DNA from 2 places in the Bacillus sp. AK031 genome. Region 1 is predicted to be linked to the other one. Evidence: a T-box and tRNA genes for the amino acid it is inferred to sense, from the RefSeq annotation. Region 1 holds a T-box; the other holds one or more tRNA genes.
What was found. A T-box is a leader RNA that pairs with one kind of tRNA and senses whether it is charged. The one in region 1 lies ahead of proS (proline--tRNA ligase), so its partner is inferred to be a tRNA-Pro.
Positions count from the first base shown of each region.

Region 2: it has a tRNA-Pro gene. The T-box ahead of proS (proline--tRNA ligase) is inferred to sense a tRNA for this amino acid. The anticodon was not compared.

Region 1 covers NZ_CP096424.1:892,805-904,746, reverse strand. Annotated here, with positions in the region: gene M1E09_RS04560 (ABC transporter permease) at 1-598, opposite strand, end outside; gene M1E09_RS04555 (ABC transporter ATP-binding protein) at 558-1,268, opposite strand; gene M1E09_RS04550 (DeoR family transcriptional regulator) at 1,562-1,783, shown strand; gene M1E09_RS04545 (pseudouridine synthase) at 1,874-2,596, opposite strand; gene M1E09_RS04540 (hypothetical protein) at 2,694-2,903, shown strand; gene M1E09_RS04535 (putative polysaccharide biosynthesis protein) at 3,025-4,647, opposite strand; gene M1E09_RS04530 (NAD(P)/FAD-dependent oxidoreductase) at 4,801-6,075, shown strand; gene M1E09_RS04525 (sporulation protein Cse60) at 6,211-6,393, opposite strand; T-box leader at 6,561-6,759, shown strand; gene proS (proline--tRNA ligase) at 6,805-8,235, shown strand; gene M1E09_RS04515 (CBO0543 family protein) at 8,365-8,826, shown strand; gene M1E09_RS04510 (rhodanese-like domain-containing protein) at 9,048-9,368, opposite strand; gene leuS (leucine--tRNA ligase) at 9,469-11,883, opposite strand.
Region 2 covers NZ_CP096424.1:4,019,872-4,031,813, forward strand. Annotated here, with positions in the region: gene tsaD (tRNA (adenosine(37)-N6)-threonylcarbamoyltransferase complex transferase subunit TsaD) at 1-30, opposite strand, end outside; gene rimI (ribosomal protein S18-alanine N-acetyltransferase) at 23-475, opposite strand; gene tsaB (tRNA (adenosine(37)-N6)-threonylcarbamoyltransferase complex dimerization subunit type 1 TsaB) at 498-1,187, opposite strand; gene tsaE (tRNA (adenosine(37)-N6)-threonylcarbamoyltransferase complex ATPase subunit type 1 TsaE) at 1,184-1,639, opposite strand; tRNA gene M1E09_RS20465 (tRNA-Asp) at 1,804-1,880, opposite strand; tRNA gene M1E09_RS20470 (tRNA-Met) at 1,993-2,066, opposite strand; rRNA gene rrf (5S ribosomal RNA) at 2,088-2,204, opposite strand; rRNA gene M1E09_RS20480 (23S ribosomal RNA) at 2,288-5,223, opposite strand; rRNA gene M1E09_RS20485 (16S ribosomal RNA) at 5,400-6,951, opposite strand; tRNA gene M1E09_RS20490 (tRNA-Gly) at 7,078-7,151, opposite strand; tRNA gene M1E09_RS20495 (tRNA-Pro) at 7,168-7,244, opposite strand; tRNA gene M1E09_RS20500 (tRNA-Arg) at 7,289-7,365, opposite strand; tRNA gene M1E09_RS20505 (tRNA-Leu) at 7,387-7,472, opposite strand; tRNA gene M1E09_RS20510 (tRNA-Leu) at 7,544-7,625, opposite strand; tRNA gene M1E09_RS20515 (tRNA-Lys) at 7,659-7,734, opposite strand; tRNA gene M1E09_RS20520 (tRNA-Gln) at 7,739-7,813, opposite strand; tRNA gene M1E09_RS20525 (tRNA-Asp) at 7,898-7,974, opposite strand; tRNA gene M1E09_RS20530 (tRNA-Glu) at 8,207-8,281, opposite strand; tRNA gene M1E09_RS20535 (tRNA-Ser) at 8,291-8,381, opposite strand; tRNA gene M1E09_RS20540 (tRNA-Asn) at 8,397-8,471, opposite strand; gene M1E09_RS20545 (SprT family protein) at 8,565-9,023, opposite strand; gene cmpA (cortex morphogenetic protein CmpA) at 9,285-9,398, shown strand; gene M1E09_RS20555 (Tex family protein) at 9,421-11,586, opposite strand; gene M1E09_RS20560 (PP2C family serine/threonine-protein phosphatase) at 11,778-11,942, opposite strand, start outside.

The DNA of each region.
Region 1 (11,942 bases):
ACCGGTAGGTACCTGCCCACAGCACCAACTGCAAGAAAATGGCCGAAAATGAAAATACTGTTTTGCTCCAGCTCTTCTCTAATCCCACGATTGTCCCTTTGACAGCAGTATGGCTTACTTTCGAACAAAAGAAGAATAATAGAAACACACCAAAAGCTTCCATGCTGATTTCAAAATGTTTCAGCCAAAAAGGCGCCAGAAAGACACCTATACAAACTGTCATTATGGTCATAGAGAAATAAGAGCTTACTATTCCCCACCTCTTCAGGGCCAGGAAGATTTTCTTATGCTTTACAAGGAAAACCTGGTCGGCTTCCAACACAAAGGTCCGGAAATAGCCGCTTAGGATAAATAAAAACGCTAGGAAGAAAAACAACTGAAACGGCAGCCTTTCCGCCCAAGCAGGGATCTCCTGCCACCATGAACGGTATATCAGTGTCCCAATTACCATTGCGGGAATGATGATATAAAGCATGACAGTCCAGTCAGCTACCGATTTGATTACATTATATTGATAAAGGATATTATTGCGGTACCTCGCTAAAAACAGGCCAAAGCTAGTCAATGTTTTCCCTCTCTTCTTCAGGGATGCAATCATACAGGCTTCCGCCTTCCGCTCCGCATTCCTTCAAGACCTGGTCCAGACTGCCAGAAGCAAGCACACTCCCCCGGTCAATAACGACAAACTCATCGCAGATCCTCTGGGCAGTGTCCAATACATGGGTACACATTAAGATCCCTCCGCCTCTTTCCCTCTCTTCTTCTAAAGACCGCAGCATTAATTTCGTTGCATTCGGGTCCAGCCCGATGAACGGTTCATCAATGATCAAGAGTTCCGGCTCTGTAAGAAGAGCAAGGACAATCATTCCTTTTTGCTGCATCCCTTTTGAAAAGGTGGAAGGAAACTGATGGGCGTGTTCAATCAGCCGGTATTTCTTCAAAAGCTCTTCCCCTTTTCTTTTATAGACCGTATGAGGAATATTTTCTACACTGCCGACAAACTCTATATGTTCCCAAAGTGTAAGTTCATCATAATAAACGGGCCTCTCAGGAATGTAAGAATAAGAGACATTATCTGCTATACCAGATTCCCCCTCCATAAACGGCAAGAGCCCCATCATTCCTTTGATTGTCGTAGTCTTCCCCGCTCCATTTGATCCAATCATCCCGAGAATTCTCCCAGGATGGATCGAAAAGGAAATATCCTGTATTAAGGCACTCCCTGTTTCATATCCGCCCTGCTTGATTGAGACATTTAAGGTGTTCATGAATTCCCCTCCTTAAAGGTAGATACGGATTATCGAAAAAAAAGTTTTAATTTTTTTCAATATATTACATATAATACTAGTATCAATGAGCTCAATGGAATTTAAATTTTTTGTAAATTTGGACATTTTTCTAGAAAAAGCCATTGAAGAAGGGTACAATATAAGTGTTCCGGCATCTATGAAAAACCAAATGAAAAGGAGCTGTCTCAAACGGATAAAATTCCTTGATGAGAAAAACTCTTAAAGCTGATATTCAGGCTGGCCTTTGGGAAAAAAGATGAGGGAGTGGTTTTTTGAAACCTTCAACAAATCGAATGCTGACTCGAATCAAATCAATCTACATTTACATTAAAAAGAATGGAACTGTCTCAACACAGGACCTGGTAGATGAGTTCTGCATTACTCCGCGCACCATTCAAAGAGATCTGAATGTATTGGCCTACAATGACCTGGTAGAAAGTCCTTGCAGAGGCCAATGGACAACGACGGAAAAGAAGGTTAAAATGACCTCCTAGCTACATAGTCAACGAACACTAAAGTGAATGTTAATCTTCAACAGCATAAAAAGCAAAAAAGAGCTGACGCCCCGGGCATCAGCTCTTTTCTTAGTTCTCCACTTTATAGTTTCTTAACTCCTCAACCTCTTCATCCGTCAGCTCCCTGTATTCTCCAAGCTCAAGCGTTTCATCCAGCGGGAGAGGCCCCATTGTCATTCTTTTAAGATAAGTCACCCGCTTCTCAACTGATTCAAACATTCTTTTCACCTGATGGAACTTTCCTTCGGTAATCGTCAGTTGAATCTCCGATCTTATACCGGATGAGATGATCTCCAAGTCTCCGGGCTTTGTTTTATAGCCGTCATCCAAAACGACTCCTTCAGCAAAAGCGCTGACATCTTCTTCTGTGACCTCTCCATCTATGATGGCGAAATACGTTTTCGGGACGTGTTTTTTCGGCGAAAGCAGTTGATGTGAGAGCTGCCCGTCATTCGTGATCAGCAGCAGTCCTTCTGTATCCTTATCCAGTCTCCCTACCGGAAACGGATTGAAAATTTGATCCTCCATTTCAAGCAGATCGATGACCGTTTCCCCTTCCGTATCCTCGGTGGCAGACAGGACTCCCGGCGGTTTGTTCATCATCAAATAGACGAATTCTTTATAAACGACTTCCTCTCCATGAACGGTAACCATATCTTTGTCAGGATCAATATGAAACTTCGGGTCCTTTACGACCTCCCCATTCACAAGCGTACCTCCGCCTTTCAAATGCTTCTTCACTTCTTTTCTGCTTCCGTATCCCATATTCGATAACAATTTATCTAATCTCATTTCAGTTCACTTCCTGTCCTGTAGGTGATTGCCTATACGCTAATTAAAATGAAGCATAGGCTGTAGTGAATATAAAAATAATGCGAGGTGTGCACTTATGTATCATCGACAACAAGGCCAGGGCGGCCTCTTTCTGCCTCTCCCCGGATTCCCGCAAACACCGGGTTATGATGGGGGCTATGGAGGCGGATACGGCAATTTTGAAACAAGGCTGGACCGTCTTGAAAGACAATATCAGCGATTGGACCGCCGTATAGACCGTTTGGAGAGACAAGTAGAGAGAATTCAAAGACAGTTGGGCTACTAGTTAACTCCCCTTTTTAAAAAACAAAAAAATGAAGAGGCGGCTACACAGACCGCCTCTTTATTTTTTACCTGGAATAGCAAATTTTATAAAGGCTCTTTCAGAAAACAGCCTTATAGAATTACTACTGTCCAAGCTTTAACTTTCTTCTGACCTTGGCGGCCCGTTCACCAAACAATCTATCAGCAAGCCTTGACCTGAAGCTTAAGTAGAAATAAATACCAGCTCCGGCCAGCCCGCAAATAGCAACAAGGGCAATAGCCTGCATCTGGGCTGCCGGATCCAGGAATCGAGCCAGGATTCCGTATAGAATGATGACTGCGACACCCATTACAACGTTGAACATTAAGATCAATAAGGTTCTTCTGGCCACTGTATTGTACCGGTAGTTTCCGTAAACTTTTATGACAACAAGGTTGATGGCGGTTGCAGCCAGATATCCCAGTGTTGTGGCAAGAATTGCACCTTGAGTTTCCATCAGTTTGATCAATGGAATGTTCAGGGCAAGTTTTATCAGCAAGCCGACAAGCAGGCTGAGAATGGTATATTTCTGTTTATCGATTCCCTGCAGGATCGCTGCTGTGACAGCAAATAAAGCAAACAAGATCGCAACAGGTGCATACGTTCTCAACACTTCTGTCCCCAGGTCACTGTGGCTGTAGAACAATGTATAAGTCGGTTCTGCCAATAGGGAAATCCCCAAAGCTGCCGGAATGGTTAAAAACAGCAGGATCTGGAATGTCTGATCCAGCTGGCGGTTCATCTTTCCGTATTCATTCTGCGTGTACGCTGAAGTAATCAAAGGAAGCAGAGACATTGAAAAGGCTGTCGCAAGTGAAACCGGAATGATGACCAGTTTATGCGATGCGAAGTTCAGGACACCAAATGCTGTATCGGCAATATCGGCATTGCCGATTGCCCCCATCGCTCTGTTGAACGTCACCTGATCGACGAGCTGAAACAGCGGATTCGCAATGCCGACAAAGATAAAAGGAATCGAATAAGCAATGATTTCTTTATAGATTTCCACCAAAGAAATATCAACGGTTCCTTTATCCCCTTCCAGCATCTTGTCAAAGTGAGGCTTCCTTTTGAACCAGTACCAAATCAAGGAGGCAAGACTCGCAACCCCTCCGACAAACGCTCCGAAAGTGGCCACACTGATGGCGGTCGTCATTTCGCCTTTAATGACATACAGGACGACATACACACCGACAAGCAAGAAGACGATACGGACAATTTGCTCGATAACCTGGGAAACCGCCGTCGGTCCCATTGAGTTATGCCCCTGGAAAAATCCCCTGATCAAACTCATGAACGGGATGATGATCAAAGCAAAGCTGACAGCTCTGATGACCGTCGTAACCTGCTCAACCGTGATAACCTGTTCATCATTTGGAATCGTTATTTTTGCAAAGAACGGGGCAAAGGCATACATAATCAGAAATGAAACGACACCGGTAAGGGTCATCAGGACAAGGCCGGACTTGAACAATTTCCTGCCGACACTGTACTCCTGCAGCGAATTATATTTAGAAATGAACTTTGACACTGCAAGGGGAACACCCGCCGTCGCAATCGTCAAAAAAATCGTGTAAGGGACATATCCATAAGAATACAAGGAAGTCGCTTCAACTTCATCGCCAAGTAAAGCGTAAAACGGTATAACAAAAAAAAGGCCGAGAAATTTTGAAATAAATACGCCGAGCGTTAATATAAACGTACCTCTAATTAAAGTCGATGACATAAAAAATCCCTTTCAAAAACATCTAATTTCACACTATAGGTAGTTTACTACCCAGACCTCTGAAACACAACTAGAAAGCTATTGGCGGAAAGATTGTAATCTATGGCAAATAACATTAAAATTAGCGATGAAAGCTTGAAAGTTGGTGTAAATATGAAAAAATATGATGTAATCGTAATCGGAGGCGGTCCCTCAGGGTTGATGGCGTCCATCGCAGCCGGGGAAAACGGCGGCAAGGTACTCCTTATCGATAAAGGCAGCAAACTCGGAAGAAAACTTGCCATCTCAGGCGGCGGCCGCTGTAACGTGACCAACCGTCTGCCGATCGAAGAAATTATCAAGCATATCCCCGGAAACGGCCGTTTTCTCTACAGCGCATTTTCCGTCTTCAATAATGAAGATATTATCGCTTTTTTTGAAAATCTTGGGATAGCCCTGAAGGAAGAAGACCACGGGCGGATGTTCCCTGTCTCCAATAAGGCACAGTCAGTCGTGGATGCCCTTCTAAATAGAATGAGCGAATTGAAGGTTGATGTCCGCAAGAATTGTCCTGTCAGGAAAGTGAACTATGTAAATGGACAAACTGCCGGGGTCACCCTTGAATCGGGTGAGGAAATTGCAGCCAAGTCGGTCATTATCGCAGTCGGCGGAAAATCCGTGCCCCATACTGGTTCAACAGGCGACGGGTACGCATGGGCCGAAGAAGCTGGCCACACGATAACAAATCTGTTCCCCACAGAAGTTCCATTGACTTCGGATGAACCATTCATTAAAGAAAAGGAGCTTCAAGGACTTTCTTTAAGGGATATAGAGCTTAGTGTCCTGAATCCAAAAGGCAAGCCGTTGATCACCCACAAAATGGACATGATCTTCACCCATCTTGGCATTTCAGGGCCGGCCGTGCTGCGTTGCAGCCAATATGTCGTCAAAGCGATGAAAAAGTGGAAACTGGACCATGTGACCATGAATATCGACAGCATCCCTGACAAAAATGAAGAAATGCTGTTTCAAGAGCTCAATTCTCTCATCAAAAAAGAAGAAGAGAAAAAAGCAGTCAAAAACATTCTAAAAGGATTGGTTCCCGAAAGATATCTGCTGTTTCTGCTTGAGCGTGCCGAGATCGACCCTGCACAGCCGGGAGTGACGATTCCCGGAGATAAAATCAGGGAGTTTGCCCGTCTGGTAAAAAGTTTCCGGTTCACCGTCAACGGCACCCTCTCCATCGAGAAAGCCTTTGTTACCGGGGGCGGAGTTTCAGTAAAGGAAATCCAGCCCAAAACCATGGCTTCGAAAAAAATGGAAGGGTTGTTCTTCTGCGGCGAAGTTCTCGACATTCACGGGTATACAGGCGGCTATAACATCACGTCTGCCCTGGTGACCGGGAGGCTCGCAGGAGTAAATGCTGCGTTGAATGCTTTGGGACAGTAATTTAAAACCCGCTTCGAGCCATTATTGGCTGAAGCGGGTTTTTTTGTTCTGGAATACACTTTACTGCTTTAAAGCGCAATAAGGGACTGTCCCTCTTAGCGCTTTAAAGCAGTAAAGTGATAACCGCCCCTCCATTCACTTTTTATACACCACCATCGCGGAAAAACAGTAGATCTGCTCATCCTCCTCTTCCGGCATCGCGGCCACATGGTACTTGATATCAACAATATTGCCTTCATCGACTGTTTTCAGAAATTTGTTCATATCCTTCTCTAAATCTTTTTCATGCTCATAATCAAATACTTTTACCTGAATCATGAGTCGTCTCCTTTACTTCTTATTCTATTAGCATTCTAGACACTTTGTCTAATTTTCAGTCATCATAGGTGCCTGGTACAAAATCCAGAATTTATACCAGGCACCGAAAAAGCCGAAAATTTTAAATTGACATTTTCCAACTGGGAAAATATAATACTTTAAAATAACTGAAAACACTGAGAAGGATCAGTAGATTGATTTCGTCTTTCACAGAGAGGGAGCTTCCGGCTGCAAGGCTCCTATTGACCGTCATTCGAACCTGCCTTTGAGTTCTGTAGCTCTTGCAGCGGTCATGCCGTTATCATGATATGAGTGTAAAGCTTTGCTTTGAATTAGGGTGGTACCGCCAGTTTTCTGGTCCCTAACTTAGCGGGGCTTTTTTTGTTTTTATAAAAATTGGAGGTGCAAGGAATGGGAAAAGAATTTGTGAAGAGCATCACTGGCATGGATGAAGATTTTGCCCAATGGTATACAGATGTTGTAACAAAAGCCGAGTTAATCGATTACTCAAGTGTCCGCGGGTCGATGATCATCCGTCCATATGGCTACGCACTATGGGAAAACATTAAAGATGCATTGGATAAAAGAATAAAAGAGACTGGACATGAGAATGTCTATATGCCGCTTTTCATACCGGAAAGCTTGCTTCAAAGGGAGAAAGACCATATTGAAGGGTTTGCTCCTGAAGTGGCCTGGGTGACTCATGGCGGTGAAGAAGAACTTCAGGAACGCCTTTGTGTACGCCCGACTTCAGAAGTTCTGTTCGGCGAGCATTACAAAAACATCATCCACTCTTACCGTGACCTGCCAAAGCTGTATAACCAGTGGGCCAATGTCGTCAGGTGGGAAAAAACAACAAGGCCATTCCTGCGCACACTCGAATTTCTCTGGCAGGAAGGTCATACTTGCCACGAAACGGATGAAGAAGCCCATGAAGAAACAGTAAAAATGCTTGAGGTCTATGCCGAGCTTTGCGAAAACATCCTTGCTATCCCTGTCATCAAAGGGCAGAAGACAGAGAAAGAAAAATTTGCCGGTGCAAAATATACGTATACAATCGAAAGTCTTATGCATGACGGAAAAGCCTTGCAATCAGGTACTTCACATCATTTAGGCGACGGTTTCGCCAAAGCATTTGGTATCCAATTCTCCGACCGCGAAGGAAACCTTCAATATGTACAGCAGACATCCTGGGGCTTTACCACACGAATCATTGGCGCCATGATCATGGTTCACGGCGATGACCGAGGGCTGGTCATTCCGCCCAAAGCCGCTCCTACTCAGTTGATGATCGTGCCAATCGCTCAGCATAAAGAAGGCGTTCTCGACTTTGCTTACAACCTCAAAAAAAGTTTAGCCGGTTCATTCCGTGTCGGCATTGATGCAAGTGACAAAAAGCCTGGATGGAAATTCAATGAGTATGAAATGAAGGGGATTCCACTTCGCTTGGACGCTGGTCCTCGTGACATCGAGAACAATCAGGTCGTCATAGCCCGCCGGGATACTGGTGAAAAAGTCACGGTAAGCCTTGAAGAATTAGAAAGCAAGATTGCAGAACTTCTTGATGCTGTGCAAAACAATCTGTTTGAAAAAGCCCTGAATCACCGCGAAGAAAAAACGAGTGTAGCATTGAACTTTGAGGAGTTTTCAGAAAAACTTGATGCCAACAAAGGATTTATCAAAGCCATGTGGTGCGGCAGCCAAGCTTGCGAGGACAAAATTAAAGAAGAGACAGGAGCTACATCACGTTGCATTCCTTTTGAAGGAGAAAATGTTTCAAACGAATGTGTTTGCTGCGGCAAGGAGGCAGAACATTTAGTGTATTGGGCGAAAGCCTATTAATCATCTCTTAGGACAGTCCAAATCAATTTGTGATTTGGACTGTTTATCTTATGGCAAGCTGTTAATAAAGAGAATAAAGGATGGGATGAAACTCAATACTAAGAACAAAAATCATTTAAGGCGGTCAACATGCTATTCCTGCTATCCTCTATACTAATTTTGAATACAGCAGTTGTTCTTAAAGCAAAAAAACTTTCAAAAATTGAAATGTATGCTACTTCACTGTTCGCGCTTGTATTGCAGCTTCTAACAGACATATTTCTAGAATTCAAATATGAATTATACTGGTATTTCGGTAAAGGTGTGGATGCGCAAACATTATTTATTGTTTTTGGTTTGTATCCACAGGTGAATATTCTCTTCCTTAACTTTTTTCCTCTTAATAGAGCCCTTTCAATTAAAATAATATACATCTCAGCCTGGTCAGCCTTTGCCCTCCTGTTTGAGTGGGTATTGGTTATCACCGGCTCATTTCACCATGAACAGTGGAAGCTTTGGTATTCAGCTCCCATCTATCCATTGTTATATATAATCCTTTTAGTTAATTTCTGCCTGACAAAACGTATGTTGGCACAATATAGAGAGCAGTAGGAGGGGGCATACCGACAACCTTCTAATGAACCAAATCTTACATATCAACACAACTTACCAATTCAGGTTTGTAAAAAGCACTTAGGATACAGTAAATTTCATGAAAATCCGACTACTTTATCGCTTTAAAGCACTAAGAGGGACAGTCCCTCTTAGTGCTTTAAAGCGATAAATCAATTCAATGCACATAAAAGCACGCCCAAAGCGTGCTTCACACTAACTTAAATACATTTATCCTTCGGCTGTGTTTCGCCTTCCCACTCCAGCATGCCGCCTTCCATGTTGATGACTTTGTAGCCGCGCTCATGCATGAATTGGCTGACTTTGCCGCTGCGGTTGCCGGAACGGCAGATCAGGATGTATTCTTTTTCTTTGTCAAACTGATCAAGGGATTCAGGAATATCACCCATTTTGATATGTCTCGCCTGCGGGATCATGCCTTCTTCCACTTCTTCGTCTTCGCGGACATCGACCATGTCAGGGGTTGCTCCCTGTTCAAGCATTTTTTTCAATTCGTCAGTCGTTATTGTTTTATATTCCATTATGTAACCACCTTTCACTCTTATTTTTACATTATATCAGAGCTCTATGCACGGGAAAAATAAGAAGACCGGCGCCATCGAGGCACCGGCCGGATAAAATTTAGATTGCTACGATATTAACAAGTTTTCCTGGAACGGCGATAACTTTGCGTACAGTCTTGCCTTCGATAAACTCCTGTACTTTAGCATCCTGAAGGGCGATTTTCTCAAGTTCATCTTTACTGATGTCACGAGGTACCGTCAACTTGGCACGCACTTTTCCGTTTACCTGGAATACGATTTCAATTTCATTGCTGACAAGTTTGGACTCATCATATGATGGCCACTCAGCATAAGAAATCGTTCCTTCATGTCCAAGCTTGCTCCAAAGCTCCTCTGCAAGGTGCGGAGTGACCGGTGCAAGCAATTTCACGAAGCCTTCGATATAGTCTTTTGGGAGCACATCTGCTTTATAAGCATCATTGATGAATACCATCAATTGAGAAATACCAGTGTTGAAACGAAGTCCTTCGAAATCTTCGGTAATTTTTTTCACTGTCTGGTGATAGCTCTTCTCAAGGTCTTTGTTCTCTTCGTCTTTCACTTTCTCACTGATATTTCCGTTCTCATCGACAAGAAGTCTCCAGACACGGTCAAGGAATCGTCGGGAACCGTCAAGCCCATTCTCGCTCCAGGCAACAGATGCTTCAAGCGGCCCCATGAACATTTCATACATGCGAAGGGTATCAGCACCATGTGTTGCAACGATTTCATCCGGATTCACGACATTACCTTTCGACTTACTCATCTTCTCATTATTTTCACCAAGAATCATGCCTTGGTTGAACAGCTTCTGAAACGGCTCTTTTGTTGGAACTACACCAATGTCATAAAGGAACTTGTGCCAGAAACGTGCATACAGCAAATGAAGGACCGCATGCTCAGCACCGCCGATATACATATCGACCGGAAGCCAATGATTAAGGTTTTCCTCGCTTGCAAGCTCCTCATCGTTATGAGGATCGATGTAGCGAAGGTAGTACCAGCAGCTTCCTGCCCATTGCGGCATCGTATTCGTTTCACGGCGTCCTTTTTTCCCTGTTACAGGGTCTGTGACATTCACCCACTCGCTGATATTGGCAAGCGGAGATTCACCTGTTCCTGAAGGTTTGATTTCCGTCGTCTTTGGAAGTGTGAGAGGCAGATCTTCAACAGGAACTGTCGTTGTCGTGCCATCCTCCCAATGGATGACCGGAATTGGCTCGCCCCAGTAACGCTGGCGGCTGAACAGCCAATCTCTTAAGCGGTAAGTCGTTTTCTTCTCGCCGACACCTTCTTTTTCAAGCCACTCGATTGCTTTTGTGATTCCTTCTTCTTTTCCGAGACCATTAAGGAAATCGGAGTTTACATGCTCACCGTCGCCTGTGTACGCTTCTTCGTCCACATTGCCGCCGGCTACGACTTCTTTGATAGGAAGCTCAAATTTTTTCGCAAATTCATAATCTCTTTCATCATGTGCCGGAACCGCCATGATTGCACCTGTTCCATAGCTCATCAATACATAGTCTGCAATCCAGATCGGCATTTTCTCGCCGTTGATCGGGTTGATCGCATAGGCACCAGTGAAGACACCTGATTTATCTTTTGCAAGGTCTGTGCGTTCAAGGTCGCTTTTTGCTTTGACTTTATCGATATAAGCAGAAACCGCATCCTTCTGTTCACCTGTTGTGATTTCATCTACAAGTGGGTGCTCAGGAGCCAATACCGCATATGTTGCGCCGAAAAGAGTATCCGGGCGGGTTGTGAAGGCAGTGAATTTCTTATCAGTGCCTTCAATGGCAAAATTAACTTCCGCTCCTTCAGAACGGCCAATCCAGTTTCGCTGCATGTCTTTGATGCTTTCCGGCCAGTCAACCTCTTCAAGATCTTCAAGAAGGCGGTCTGCATATGCCGTGATTTTCAGCATCCACTGTCTCATCGGACGGCGTTCTACCGGATGCCCGCCGCGCTCACTTTTACCATCGATTACTTCTTCGTTTGCGAGAACCGTTCCAAGTGCAGGGCACCAGTTCACCGCTACTTCATCCACGTAAGCAAGGTCTTTTTCATAAAGCTTTGTAAAAATCCATTGCGTCCATTTATAGTAGTGAGGATCCGTCGTATTGACTTCGCGGTCCCAATCATAAGAGAATCCAAGAGCCTTGATCTGGCGGCGGAATGTGTTGATGTTCTTCTCCGTGAATTCAGCCGGGTCGTTACCAGTATCAAGCGCATATTGCTCTGCCGGCAGGCCGAATGCATCCCAGCCCATCGGATGAAGGACGTTGTATCCCTGCATTCTCTTCATGCGGGAAAGAATATCTGTTGCCGTGTATCCTTCCGGGTGCCCTACGTGGAGGCCGGCACCTGATGGATACGGAAACATATCCAGTGCATAGAACTTCGGTTTATCCTTTTCAGTTTCTGTTTTGAATGTTTTTTGTTCTTCCCAATAATGCTGCCACTTTTGTTCGATGTCTTTGTGGTTAAAGCTCATTGTCGGAACCTCCTTTTTCTTAGTAAAAGCTTTTGTAAAAAACAAAAAAACTCCCGCCC
Region 2 (11,942 bases), 1.2 Mb from region 1:
CATTCCCAGTATATACGTGTCTTTACTCATATAATTTCACCCACATAACTAATGCATCCTCTTGGTTGTCAGAATAATAATTTTTACGGATCCCGCCTTCCTGGAATCCAAACTTTCTGTATAATGATTGTGCCGGAGTATTACTTACCCTTACTTCAAGTGTCATCGATGCTGCACCCATTTCCTTGGCTATCTCCACCATTGCGCCCAAAAGCCTGTCTCCCAAGCCTTTGCCCCGGTAAGATGGCAGCACGGCCACATTGGTGATATGCCCCTCATCCACAATGATCCAAACACCGCAATACCCAACAACTTGCCCATTGTCTTCAATAACTATGTATGTGGCAAAGTGGTTCTTCTCAATTTCATTGAAAAAAGCGTCCCTGCTCCATGGAATGGAAAAAGAATTAACCTCCACTTGCATCACATCATCCAAATCTTCGATACTCATCAACCTGATTGTGTAATCACTCATAATCTAATCCTCAATATCACTACTATTTTTGAGATTCTCTCCACTTGGCTTCTGCTTCAGCGAGCCTGATATAGTTAGGTACCAGTTCATGGACAGGCACTTCATCGGACTCCATTCCCAGCCTGATCAACTCTGAAGGGCGAGGGTTATGGCTGGCCATATCAGCAAATTCCGCCTGGTCTCCAAGCTTCTCACTCAAAACTTCCCGATGAACCAAGATATCATGGCCTGTAAATAGAACTCTTTCATCAAATGTTGTTAAAAATTCCGCCCACTCTGCTGCAGGAAGATTGGCATCCTCTTTCATACATTGCAACTTTCCATCTTGGAACTTATAGAGCCCTGTATACAGCTGGCCGCGGCGTGCATCAAACAGCGGGGCTATCAAGCCGTTATAGTATCTGCCCGAAGATGCCAAGACGGCCAGACTCGAAACAGCTGCCACAGGAATTCCCAATGACCATGCAAGAGTTTTAGCAAGGGTAACCCCAATTCTTACTCCCGTATAAGAGCCCGGCCCGTTTGCCACCACTATTTTATCAAGCTCACAGGGAGCAACGCCGCATTCCTTCATCAGCATCTCCACTGCCGGCATGGCTCTCAAAGAATGGTTTTTCTTTATATTGGTGATGAATTCACCGATTATTTCATTGTCACTGGATAGCGCAATTCCTAATTGATAATTGGACGTGTCAATCGCCAGGATTTTCATTCAAAAATCTCCTTACATAACATTTCATAACGGGAGCCGGATGGTTCAAGCATAATCATTCTCTCGTGCTCTGACTTTCTTCTGATGGTCACAGCAAGCTTCTCTTCCGGCAGTTGTTCTTCAATCAAGTGAGCCCACTCAACTACCGTGACACCTCCGCCAAGGAAGTATTCATCAAAACCAAGATCCTCAAAAGAATCATCCAACCGGTAGACATCCATATGATACAGAGGCAGGCGCCCCTGATATTCTTTAATAATCGTAAAGGTAGGACTGTTCACATTCCTTGTAACACCCAAGCCCTTGGCCAAGCCTTTTGTAAAAGTCGTCTTTCCTGCACCCAGATCTCCTTCTAAAGTGAGAACATCATTCTCTGCAAGCTTTTCCGCAAGCCTGCCGGCAAACTCTGCTGTCTGATCTGGACTGCCGGATACTAATTCATACGTAGACATAAATTTCTCCTTTGATGGTATAAAAAAACCTTAGGATAAATGCATTTCCTAAGGATGAAGTATATATGTAGTTTACCCGATTTAGGCAAGTTGAGCAAAAAATCTTTCCTTTAGACATAAAAAAATAACGAAACATGGTTTCGCTATACTCATAAAGTAATAGATGGCGGTCCGGACGGGACTCGAACCCGCGACCTCCTGCGTGACAGGCAGGCATTCTAACCAACTGAACTACCGGACCAAAGATTTTTGCCGACAGGCAAAATATCTGTCCTTAATGTAAGGACTAGATTCTGATTGACAAAATATCTATCCTTAATATAAGAATTAGATACTTGTTTAAAAAAATGGTATTGCGGGGGCAGGATTTGAACCTGCGACCTTCGGGTTATGAGCCCGACGAGCTACCGAACTGCTCCACCCCGCGACGATATAAAAGATTGTTACAGCCTGGCGACGTCCTACTCTCACAGGGGGAGATCCCCCAACTACCATCGGCGCTGAAGAGCTTAACTTCCGTGTTCGGCATGGGAACGGGTGTGACCTCTTCGCCTTAATCACCAGACTGTATTCAGTTGAAAGAACATCGTTCTCTCAAAACTAGATAAAGTATGAAGAAAAGAAAGTATTCCGAGTTTCGCTATAATTGTGGTTAAGTCCTCGATCGATTAGTATCTGTCAGCTGCACGTGTCGCCACGCTTCCACCTCAGACCTATCTACCTGATCATCTTTCAGGGATCTTACTCACATAAAGTGATGGGAAATCTCATCTCGAGGGGGGCTTCATGCTTAGATGCTTTCAGCACTTATCCCTTCCGCACATAGCTACCCAGCGATGCCTTTGGCAAGACAACTGGTACACCAGCGGTGCGTCCATCCCGGTCCTCTCGTACTAAGGACAGCTCCTCTCAAATTTCCTGCGCCCACGACGGATAGGGACCGAACTGTCTCACGACGTTCTGAACCCAGCTCGCGTACCGCTTTAATGGGCGAACAGCCCAACCCTTGGGACCGACTACAGCCCCAGGATGCGATGAGCCGACATCGAGGTGCCAAACCTCCCCGTCGATGTGGACTCTTGGGGGAGATAAGCCTGTTATCCCCGGGGTAGCTTTTATCCGTTGAGCGATGGCCCTTCCATGCGGAACCACCGGATCACTAAGCCCGACTTTCGTCCCTGCTCGACTTGTAGGTCTCGCAGTCAAGCTCCCTTGTGCCTTTACACTCTGCGAATGATTTCCAACCATTCTGAGGGAACCTTTGGGCGCCTCCGTTACTCTTTAGGAGGCGACCGCCCCAGTCAAACTGCCCACCTGACACTGTCTCCCACCCCGATCAGGGGCGAGGGTTAGAAGTTCAACACAGCCAGGGTAGTATCCCACCAGCGCCTCCACCGAAGCTGGCGCTCCGGTTTCCAAGGCTCCTACCTATCCTGTACAAGCTGTGCCAAAATTCAATATCAGGCTACAGTAAAGCTCCACGGGGTCTTTCCGTCCTGTCGCGGGTAACCTGCATCTTCACAGGTACTATAATTTCACCGAGTCTCTCGTTGAGACAGTGCCCAGATCGTTGCGCCTTTCGTGCGGGTCGGAACTTACCCGACAAGGAATTTCGCTACCTTAGGACCGTTATAGTTACGGCCGCCGTTTACTGGGGCTTCGGTTCGCACCTTCGCTTGCGCTAAGCACTCCCCTTAACCTTCCAGCACCGGGCAGGCGTCAGCCCCTATACTTCGCCTTACGGCTTCGCAGAGACCTGTGTTTTTGCTAAACAGTCGCCTGGGCCTATTCACTGCGGCTCTCTCGGGCTTGCACCCTAACAGAGCACCCCTTCTCCCGAAGTTACGGGGTCATTTTGCCGAGTTCCTTAACGAGAGTTCTCTCGCTCACCTTAGGATTCTCTCCTCGCCTACCTGTGTCGGTTTGCGGTACGGGCACCTTTTTCCTCGCTAGAGGCTTTTCTTGGCAGTGTGGAATCAGGAACTTCGGTACTATATTTCCCTCGCTATCACAGCTCAGCCTTCACGGTGACGGGATTTGCCTCATCACCAGCCTAACTGCTTAGACGCGCATATCCAGCAGCGCGCTTACCCTATCCTCCTGCGTCCCCCCATTGCTCAAACGGAAAAGAGGTGGTACAGGAATATCAACCTGTTGTCCATCGCCTACGCCTTTCGGCCTCGGCTTAGGTCCCGACTAACCCTGAGCGGACGAGCCTTCCTCAGGAAACCTTAGGCATTCGGTGGACAGGATTCTCACCTGTCTTTCGCTACTCATACCGGCATTCTCACTTCTAAGCGCTCCACCAGTCCTTACGGTCCAGCTTCTCAGCCCTTAGAACGCTCTCCTACCACTGACACCAAACGGTGTCAATCCACAGCTTCGGTGATACGTTTAGCCCCGGTACATTTTCGGCGCAGAGTCACTCGACCAGTGAGCTATTACGCACTCTTTAAATGGTGGCTGCTTCTAAGCCAACATCCTGGTTGTCTAAGCAACTACACATCCTTTTCCACTTAACGTATACTTTGGGACCTTAGCTGGTGGTCTGGGCTGTTTCCCTTTCGACTACGGATCTTATCACTCGCAGTCTGACTCCCATGGATAAGTCTTTGGCATTCGGAGTTTGTCTGAATTCGGTAACCCGATGAGGGCCCCTAGTCCAAACAGTGCTCTACCTCCAAGACTCTTACTACATGAGGCTAGCCCTAAAGCTATTTCGGAGAGAACCAGCTATCTCCAAGTTCGATTGGAATTTCTCCGCTACCCACACCTCATCCCCGCACTTTTCAACGTGCGTGGGTTCGGGCCTCCATTCAGTGTTACCTGAACTTCACCCTGGACATGGGTAGATCACCTGGTTTCGGGTCTACGACCACATACTCATTCGCCCTATTCAGACTCGCTTTCGCTGCGGCTCCGTCTTTCCGACTTAACCTTGCATGGGATCGTAACTCGCCGGTTCATTCTACAAAAGGCACGCCATCACCCGTTAACGGGCTCTGACTACTTGTAGGCACACGGTTTCAGGTTCTATTTCACTCCCCTTCCGGGGTGCTTTTCACCTTTCCCTCACGGTACTGGTTCACTATCGGTCACTAGGGAGTATTTAGCCTTGGGAGATGGTCCTCCCAGCTTCCGACGGGATTTCACGTGTCCCGCCGTACTCAGGATCCACTCAAGAGGGAACGAAGTTTCGACTACAGGGTTATTACCTTCTGTGACGAGCCTTTCCAGACTTCTTCGTCTACTTCGTTCCTTTGTAACTCCGTATAGAGTGTCCTACAACCCCAAGAGGCAAGCCTCTTGGTTTGGGCTAATCCCGTTTCGCTCGCCGCTACTCAGGGAATCGCGTTTGCTTTCTCTTCCTCCGGGTACTTAGATGTTTCAGTTCCCCGGGTCTGCCTTCCATACTCTATGTATTCAAATATGGATACTGCACCATTACGTGCAGTGGGTTCCCCCATTCGGAAATCTCCGGATCAAAGCTTACTTACAGCTCCCCGAAGCATATCGGTGTTAGTCCCGTCCTTCATCGGCTCCTAGTGCCAAGGCATCCACCGTGCGCCCTTTCTAACTTAACCAAATGGTTAATCAAACAATATCTCATAAGAGATATCCTAAAATGGCAAATTCTCGGTTCTTTCTTGACTTTCTTCATATATCTTTATCTAGTTTTCAAAGAACAATGTTTTGACGGTATTAAACCATCAAAACTGAACAAAACAAAATCAAATCGTCACGTCTCATATATCCTTAGAAAGGAGGTGATCCAGCCGCACCTTCCGATACGGCTACCTTGTTACGACTTCACCCCAATCATCTGTCCCACCTTAGGCGGCTGGCTCCAAAAGGTTACCTCACCGACTTCGGGTGTTACAAACTCTCGTGGTGTGACGGGCGGTGTGTACAAGGCCCGGGAACGTATTCACCGCGGCATGCTGATCCGCGATTACTAGCGATTCCAGCTTCATGCAGGCGAGTTGCAGCCTGCAATCCGAACTGAGAACGGTTTTATGGGATTTGCTAAACCTCGCGGTCTTGCTGCCCTTTGTACCGTCCATTGTAGCACGTGTGTAGCCCAGGTCATAAGGGGCATGATGATTTGACGTCATCCCCACCTTCCTCCGGTTTGTCACCGGCAGTCATCTTAGAGTGCCCAACTGAATGCTGGCAACTAAGATCAAGGGTTGCGCTCGTTGCGGGACTTAACCCAACATCTCACGACACGAGCTGACGACAACCATGCACCACCTGTCACTCTGTCCCCCGAAGGGGAAAGCCCTATCTCTAGGGTTGTCAGAGGATGTCAAGACCTGGTAAGGTTCTTCGCGTTGCTTCGAATTAAACCACATGCTCCACCGCTTGTGCGGGCCCCCGTCAATTCCTTTGAGTTTCAGTCTTGCGACCGTACTCCCCAGGCGGAGTGCTTAATGCGTTAGCTGCAGCACTAAAGGGCGGAAACCCTCTAACACTTAGCACTCATCGTTTACGGCGTGGACTACCAGGGTATCTAATCCTGTTTGCTCCCCACGCTTTCGCGCCTCAGCGTCAGTTACAGACCAGAAAGTCGCCTTCGCCACTGGTGTTCCTCCACATATCTACGCATTTCACCGCTACACGTGGAATTCCACTTTCCTCTTCTGTACTCAAGTCCCCCAGTTTCCAATGACCCTCCACGGTTGAGCCGTGGGCTTTCACATCAGACTTAAGAGACCGCCTGCGCGCGCTTTACGCCCAATAATTCCGGACAACGCTTGCCACCTACGTATTACCGCGGCTGCTGGCACGTAGTTAGCCGTGGCTTTCTGGTTAGGTACCGTCAAGGTACCGCCCTATTCGAACGGTACTTGTTCTTCCCTAACAACAGAGCTTTACGATCCGAAAACCTTCATCACTCACGCGGCGTTGCTCCGTCAGACTTTCGTCCATTGCGGAAGATTCCCTACTGCTGCCTCCCGTAGGAGTCTGGGCCGTGTCTCAGTCCCAGTGTGGCCGATCACCCTCTCAGGTCGGCTACGCATCGTCGCCTTGGTGAGCCGTTACCTCACCAACTAGCTAATGCGCCGCGGGTCCATCTGTAAGTGGTAGCTAAAAGCCACCTTTCCACTTTTCCTCATGCGAGGAAAAGAAATATCCGGTATTAGCCCCGGTTTCCCGGAGTTATCCCAGTCTTACAGGCAGGTTACCCACGTGTTACTCACCCGTCCGCCGCTGACTTCAGGGAGCAAGCTCCCATCAGTCCGCTCGACTTGCATGTATTAGGCACGCCGCCAGCGTTCGTCCTGAGCCAGGATCAAACTCTCCGATAGAAGTTTGACTTGCTCATTTGCTAATTTTAAAGTGTTAGCAACTTTGTAAGAACTGTGTTCTTACTAGAATTAACGTTGACGTTTTGTCTTGTTTTGTTCAGTTTTCAAGGTTCAATCAGTATATTATGGAGCGGGTGAAGGGAATCGAACCCTCATCATCAGCTTGGAAGGCTGAGGTTTTACCACTAAACTACACCCGCATATTAAATTGCTCACTGGTCGGGAAGACAGGATTTGAACCTGCGACCCCTTGGTCCCAAACCAAGTGCTCTACCAAGCTGAGCTACTCCCCGTTTTGTCTCTCATTCCTCAAAACAGGATTGAGTTGATTTGTAAATGGCGCGCCCGAGAGGAGTCGAACCCCTAACCTTTTGATCCGTAGTCAAACGCTCTATCCAATTGAGCTACGGGCGCAATTTGTTTGCATTGCTTAATTGGTGCGGCCGAGAGGAGTCGAACCTCCACGGGGTTGCCCCCACTAGGCCCTCAACCTAGCGCGTCTGCCATTCCGCCACGACCGCGTTGAAAAGCGACAAGATCTATTATATAATTTCTAGCGTTAGATGTCAATAACCTTTTTTAAAAAGAAAAGTGCGGGTGAAGGGACTTGAACCCCCACGCCTTGCGGCGCCAGATCCTAAGTCTGGTGCGTCTGCCAATTCCGCCACACCCGCATGATGAAAGTTATTTTGCTGCGCAAAAAACTTTGGTGAGCCATGAAGGACTCGAACCTTCGACCCTCTGATTAAAAGTCAGATGCTCTACCAACTGAGCTAATGGCTCTTAATGGCTGGGCTAGCTGGATTCGAACCAACGCATGTCGCAGTCAAAGTGCGATGCCTTACCGCTTGGCTATAGCCCATCATTTTTAAATTCTCGCAAACGCGAGGTTTATAATATAACATGTTTTATTGAACAGTGTCAAGCACTTTCCTCAAAAAATTAATGGCGGTCCGGACGGGACTCGAACCCGCGACCTCCTGCGTGACAGGCAGGCATTCTAACCAACTGAACTACCGGACCAAAGATTTTTCACGGAGTGAAAATATCTGTCCTTAATATAAGGACTAGATTCAACTTGGCAAAATATCTGTCCTTAATGCAAGGACTAGATTCAACTCAGGCAAGATATCCTTCCTTAATGTAAGGAATAGAATATACTTATCATCACTTTCGCAAAGGGAATTTAAAGGTACGCTTCGCTGCGCAAATTAAAGAATGTTTATTTTACTACGCTTCGCTTCGTAAAAAAACCTGGTGACCCATACGGGATTCGAACCCGTGTTACCGCCGTGAAAGGGCGGTGTCTTAACCGCTTGACCAATGGGCCATTAGATAATGGCGGAGAAGGAGGGATTTGAACCCTCGCGCCGCTTACACGACCTACACCCTTAGCAGGGGCGCCTCTTCAGCCACTTGAGTACTTCTCCACATCTTCATAAAAATGGCTCCGCAGGCAGGACTCGAACCTGCGACCGATCGGTTAACAGCCGATAGCTCTACCACTGAGCTACTGCGGAACAAAAAGTATTGTTTGTCGTTTGTCGACTCTTATTATTATACTTACATCCAATATGCTTGTCAACGAAATTTTTCACGTAATTATTGTTGGATTATTTTTCACTTTCCAATCTTAGTTTCCCTTTGCACTTCCCGCATACATAACGGTCTGTATTGATCCTCTTTCTTCTTTTGTAAACGAGCCGGCATGATGTGCATATATAAACAATAATCTTCCTTTTCTTTTGTGAAGGGGCAGACAGCGGAGTACAGTGTCTTGGGGCATCCACTTTCTGAAGCAGTTCACGGAAGTCTCTGTCCCTGTGTTTGTATCCTTTTCCCTCTATGTGTAAATGGTAATGGCATAGCTCATGTTTGATGATACCGGTAAGTTCCTCAATGCCATGCTCCGCCAAATACTTAATGTTGATTTCAATATTATGGGACCGCAGCATGTATCGGCCGCCTGTTGTGCGGAGGCGGTTATTGAAAAAAGCTTTATGCCTGAAAGGTTTGCCGAAGCTTTCTAAAGATATCTCTTGAACCAGCTCCTGCAATTCTTTATTTTCCACATTCAACACTCCCTTGGTGAACCTGACAAACTATTATAGCATATATTTAAGTAGGAGCTTTGAACCTGCATTTTTTTGGCTCATCGTGTGAAACAGCAGAGCAAATGCCTTTGCTCAGCCGTTTCGTATTCATTGGGAGGAATGAGCTAAAAATAATAATCTAATACTATTCCCCAACTCTTTAATAATCTCATTTGAGCACCTCTCAATACATCAGTAAAAGAATGCTTTTCACCCTAAAGTAAACAAGGAGGTTTGATGATGCCTAACTGGCTTGTCAGTCAAATGCGTAAGGCCTACTTTGAAAAAGACCGTTACCAGATCAAACTTCTCAACCAGTGCTGGTACTTCTATAGAAAAAAACACTGCTCATGATCAGCAGTGTTTCCTTCATTTCTTATTCTTTCACCATCGTCAATGCTACCCGTCCTTTTTTCACATCCGCACTTTCTACCCAGACTGTTACCACATCTCCGACTGAAACGACGTCAAGAGGGTGCTTAACAAACCCTTTGCGCAGTTTAGAAATATGGACAAGCCCATCTTGCTTTACTCCTATATCAACAAACGCACCAAAATCAACTACATTTCTGACCGTTCCCTGAAGCTCCATTCCCGTTTCAAGATCTTCAAGCTTCAATACATCCTTTTTAAGAAGTGGTGCAGATAACTCATCCCTCGGATCACGGCCGGGACGAACAAGAGCATCGATGATATCTTTTAATGTCAGTTTTCCAATTCCAATCTCCTCTGACAATTCATCAACATTGATGCTTTCCATTCTTTTGCGCAGTTCTTCTGTTCCGATTGAACTCTCATCTAAAGAAAGCTTTTGAAGAATCTTTCGGACTTCTTCGTAATTCTCTGGATGGATCGGCGTTCTGTCCAGCACTTCTTCACCGTCGATAATTCTCAGGAAGCCGATACATTGTTCATATGTCTTTGCCCCGAGGCGTGGTATTTTCTTTAATTGTTTTCTCGTTGTGATTCTGCCCTCTTCTTCTCTCTTGTTAACTATATTATTGGCAACTGTTTTAGACAAGCCTGCTACATATTGCAGAAGGGAAGAAGATGCCGTGTTGACATTCACGCCGACCTGGTTAACGACTGTCTCTACTACGAATGTAAGAGATTCATTTAATTTCTTCTGAGATACATCATGCTGGTATTGTCCCACCCCGACCGATTTCGGATCGATCTTCACCAGTTCAGCTAAAGGATCCTGCAGTCTTCTTGCAATGGATACGGCACTTCTTTCTTCCACTTGAAGTTCAGGAAACTCTTCGCGCGCAATATCCGATGCCGAGTAAACACTTGCACCCGCTTCATTTACAATTAGATAAGAAATATCCTGGTTGACTTCCTTCAAGATATCAACAACGAATTGCTCTGTCTCTCTGGAAGCAGTTCCATTTCCAATAGCGACAATTTCAATATTGTATTTTTGGAGCGTTTTCTTGAATACCTCGATGGCCGCTTCTTTTTTCGCTTTAGGGGGGTGCGGGTAAATAACGCTGATGTCCAGCATTTTTCCTGTTTGGTCGACAACCGCTAATTTACACCCCGTACGGTAAGCCGGATCGACGCCAAGAACCATCTTCCCTCTCAGCGGCGGTTGAAGAAGCAATTTTCTAAGGTTTTCTGTGAATATATGTATGGCTCGATCCTCAGCTGTTTCGGTAAGGGCATTTCTAATTTCCCTTTCGATTGAAGGCTGTATTAACCTCTTATAGCTGTCTTCAATTGCTTCCTCGACAACAGATGATACAACAGAGCTTGTTTTTATCACGTTTTTAACAAGGAAGTTATGGATTCGTTCTGTGTTCGGCTCAACAGACACCTTCAGAACCCCTTCCTTTTCTCCTCTATTCACCGCCAGCACACGATGCGGAACAATCTTGCTAAGCGGCTCACTGTAGTCATAATACATTTCAAAAACATTCTTTTCATCCTCAGCATCTTTTTTCACTGAAGCTGACAGTGTTCCGTTTTTGAAAGTATCATTACGAATCCACTCTCTATATTTGGCATCATCGGCTACCATCTCGGCAATGATATCCTTCGCTCCTGTGATAGCTTCTTCAGCACTGTTCACTTCAAGCTCTTCAGAAATATATTTTTCTGCTTCACTCTGTAAATTTCCGCTTGAAGGGAAAGTCATGATCCAGTCAGCGAGCGGCTCTAAGCCTTTTGCTTTGGCAACCGTTGCTTTGGTTCTGCGTTTTTGCTTGTATGGACGGTACAGATCTTCGACGATTTGCAGCTTGTCCGCTCTTTCGATATCCCTTTTTAACTCTTCCGTAAGTTTTCCTTGTTCATCAATTAAACGAAGCACTTCTTCTTTGCGGGATTGGAGGTTTTGGACATAGTTCCAGGATTCCATAACCGAACGAATTTGCACTTCATCCAAAGCCCCTGTCTGCTCTTTACGATACCTGGCAATGAACGGGACCGTATTTCCTTCCTCTAAAAGAGATATAACACTTCTTATTTGTTTAACATTTATCTTCAAGTCTTTTGAAATCTTCTCTAGTAAATCAGGTTTTTCAATTACTGCTGACACTGCTGCATTACCTCCAGTTCATTTCTATACTTAACAGTTTACCATAGCCTTTAGTATATATACTGTACAGGGAGGGGACTTTCCTTCTTGTATTTAGCCTGCTCCCCCAGCCGGAACACTGATTCCCCACATAGGAGGAGGACTTCTAACACACAGAGCCATTTAACAACAAAAAAGAAAAAGCCTACTCTTTAGAGTAAGCTTCCTACGATAAAAGTTGTATCATCTATTGGCTCTGCCAGACGCAAGCTGATTTCGTCATTGATTTTTCTCAAGGAATTACTATTTTGAAGCAAGGATTTAATATTCGTGATATTCAATCCGTCGGAATGCAATAAGAATTTAGATTGGGGTTC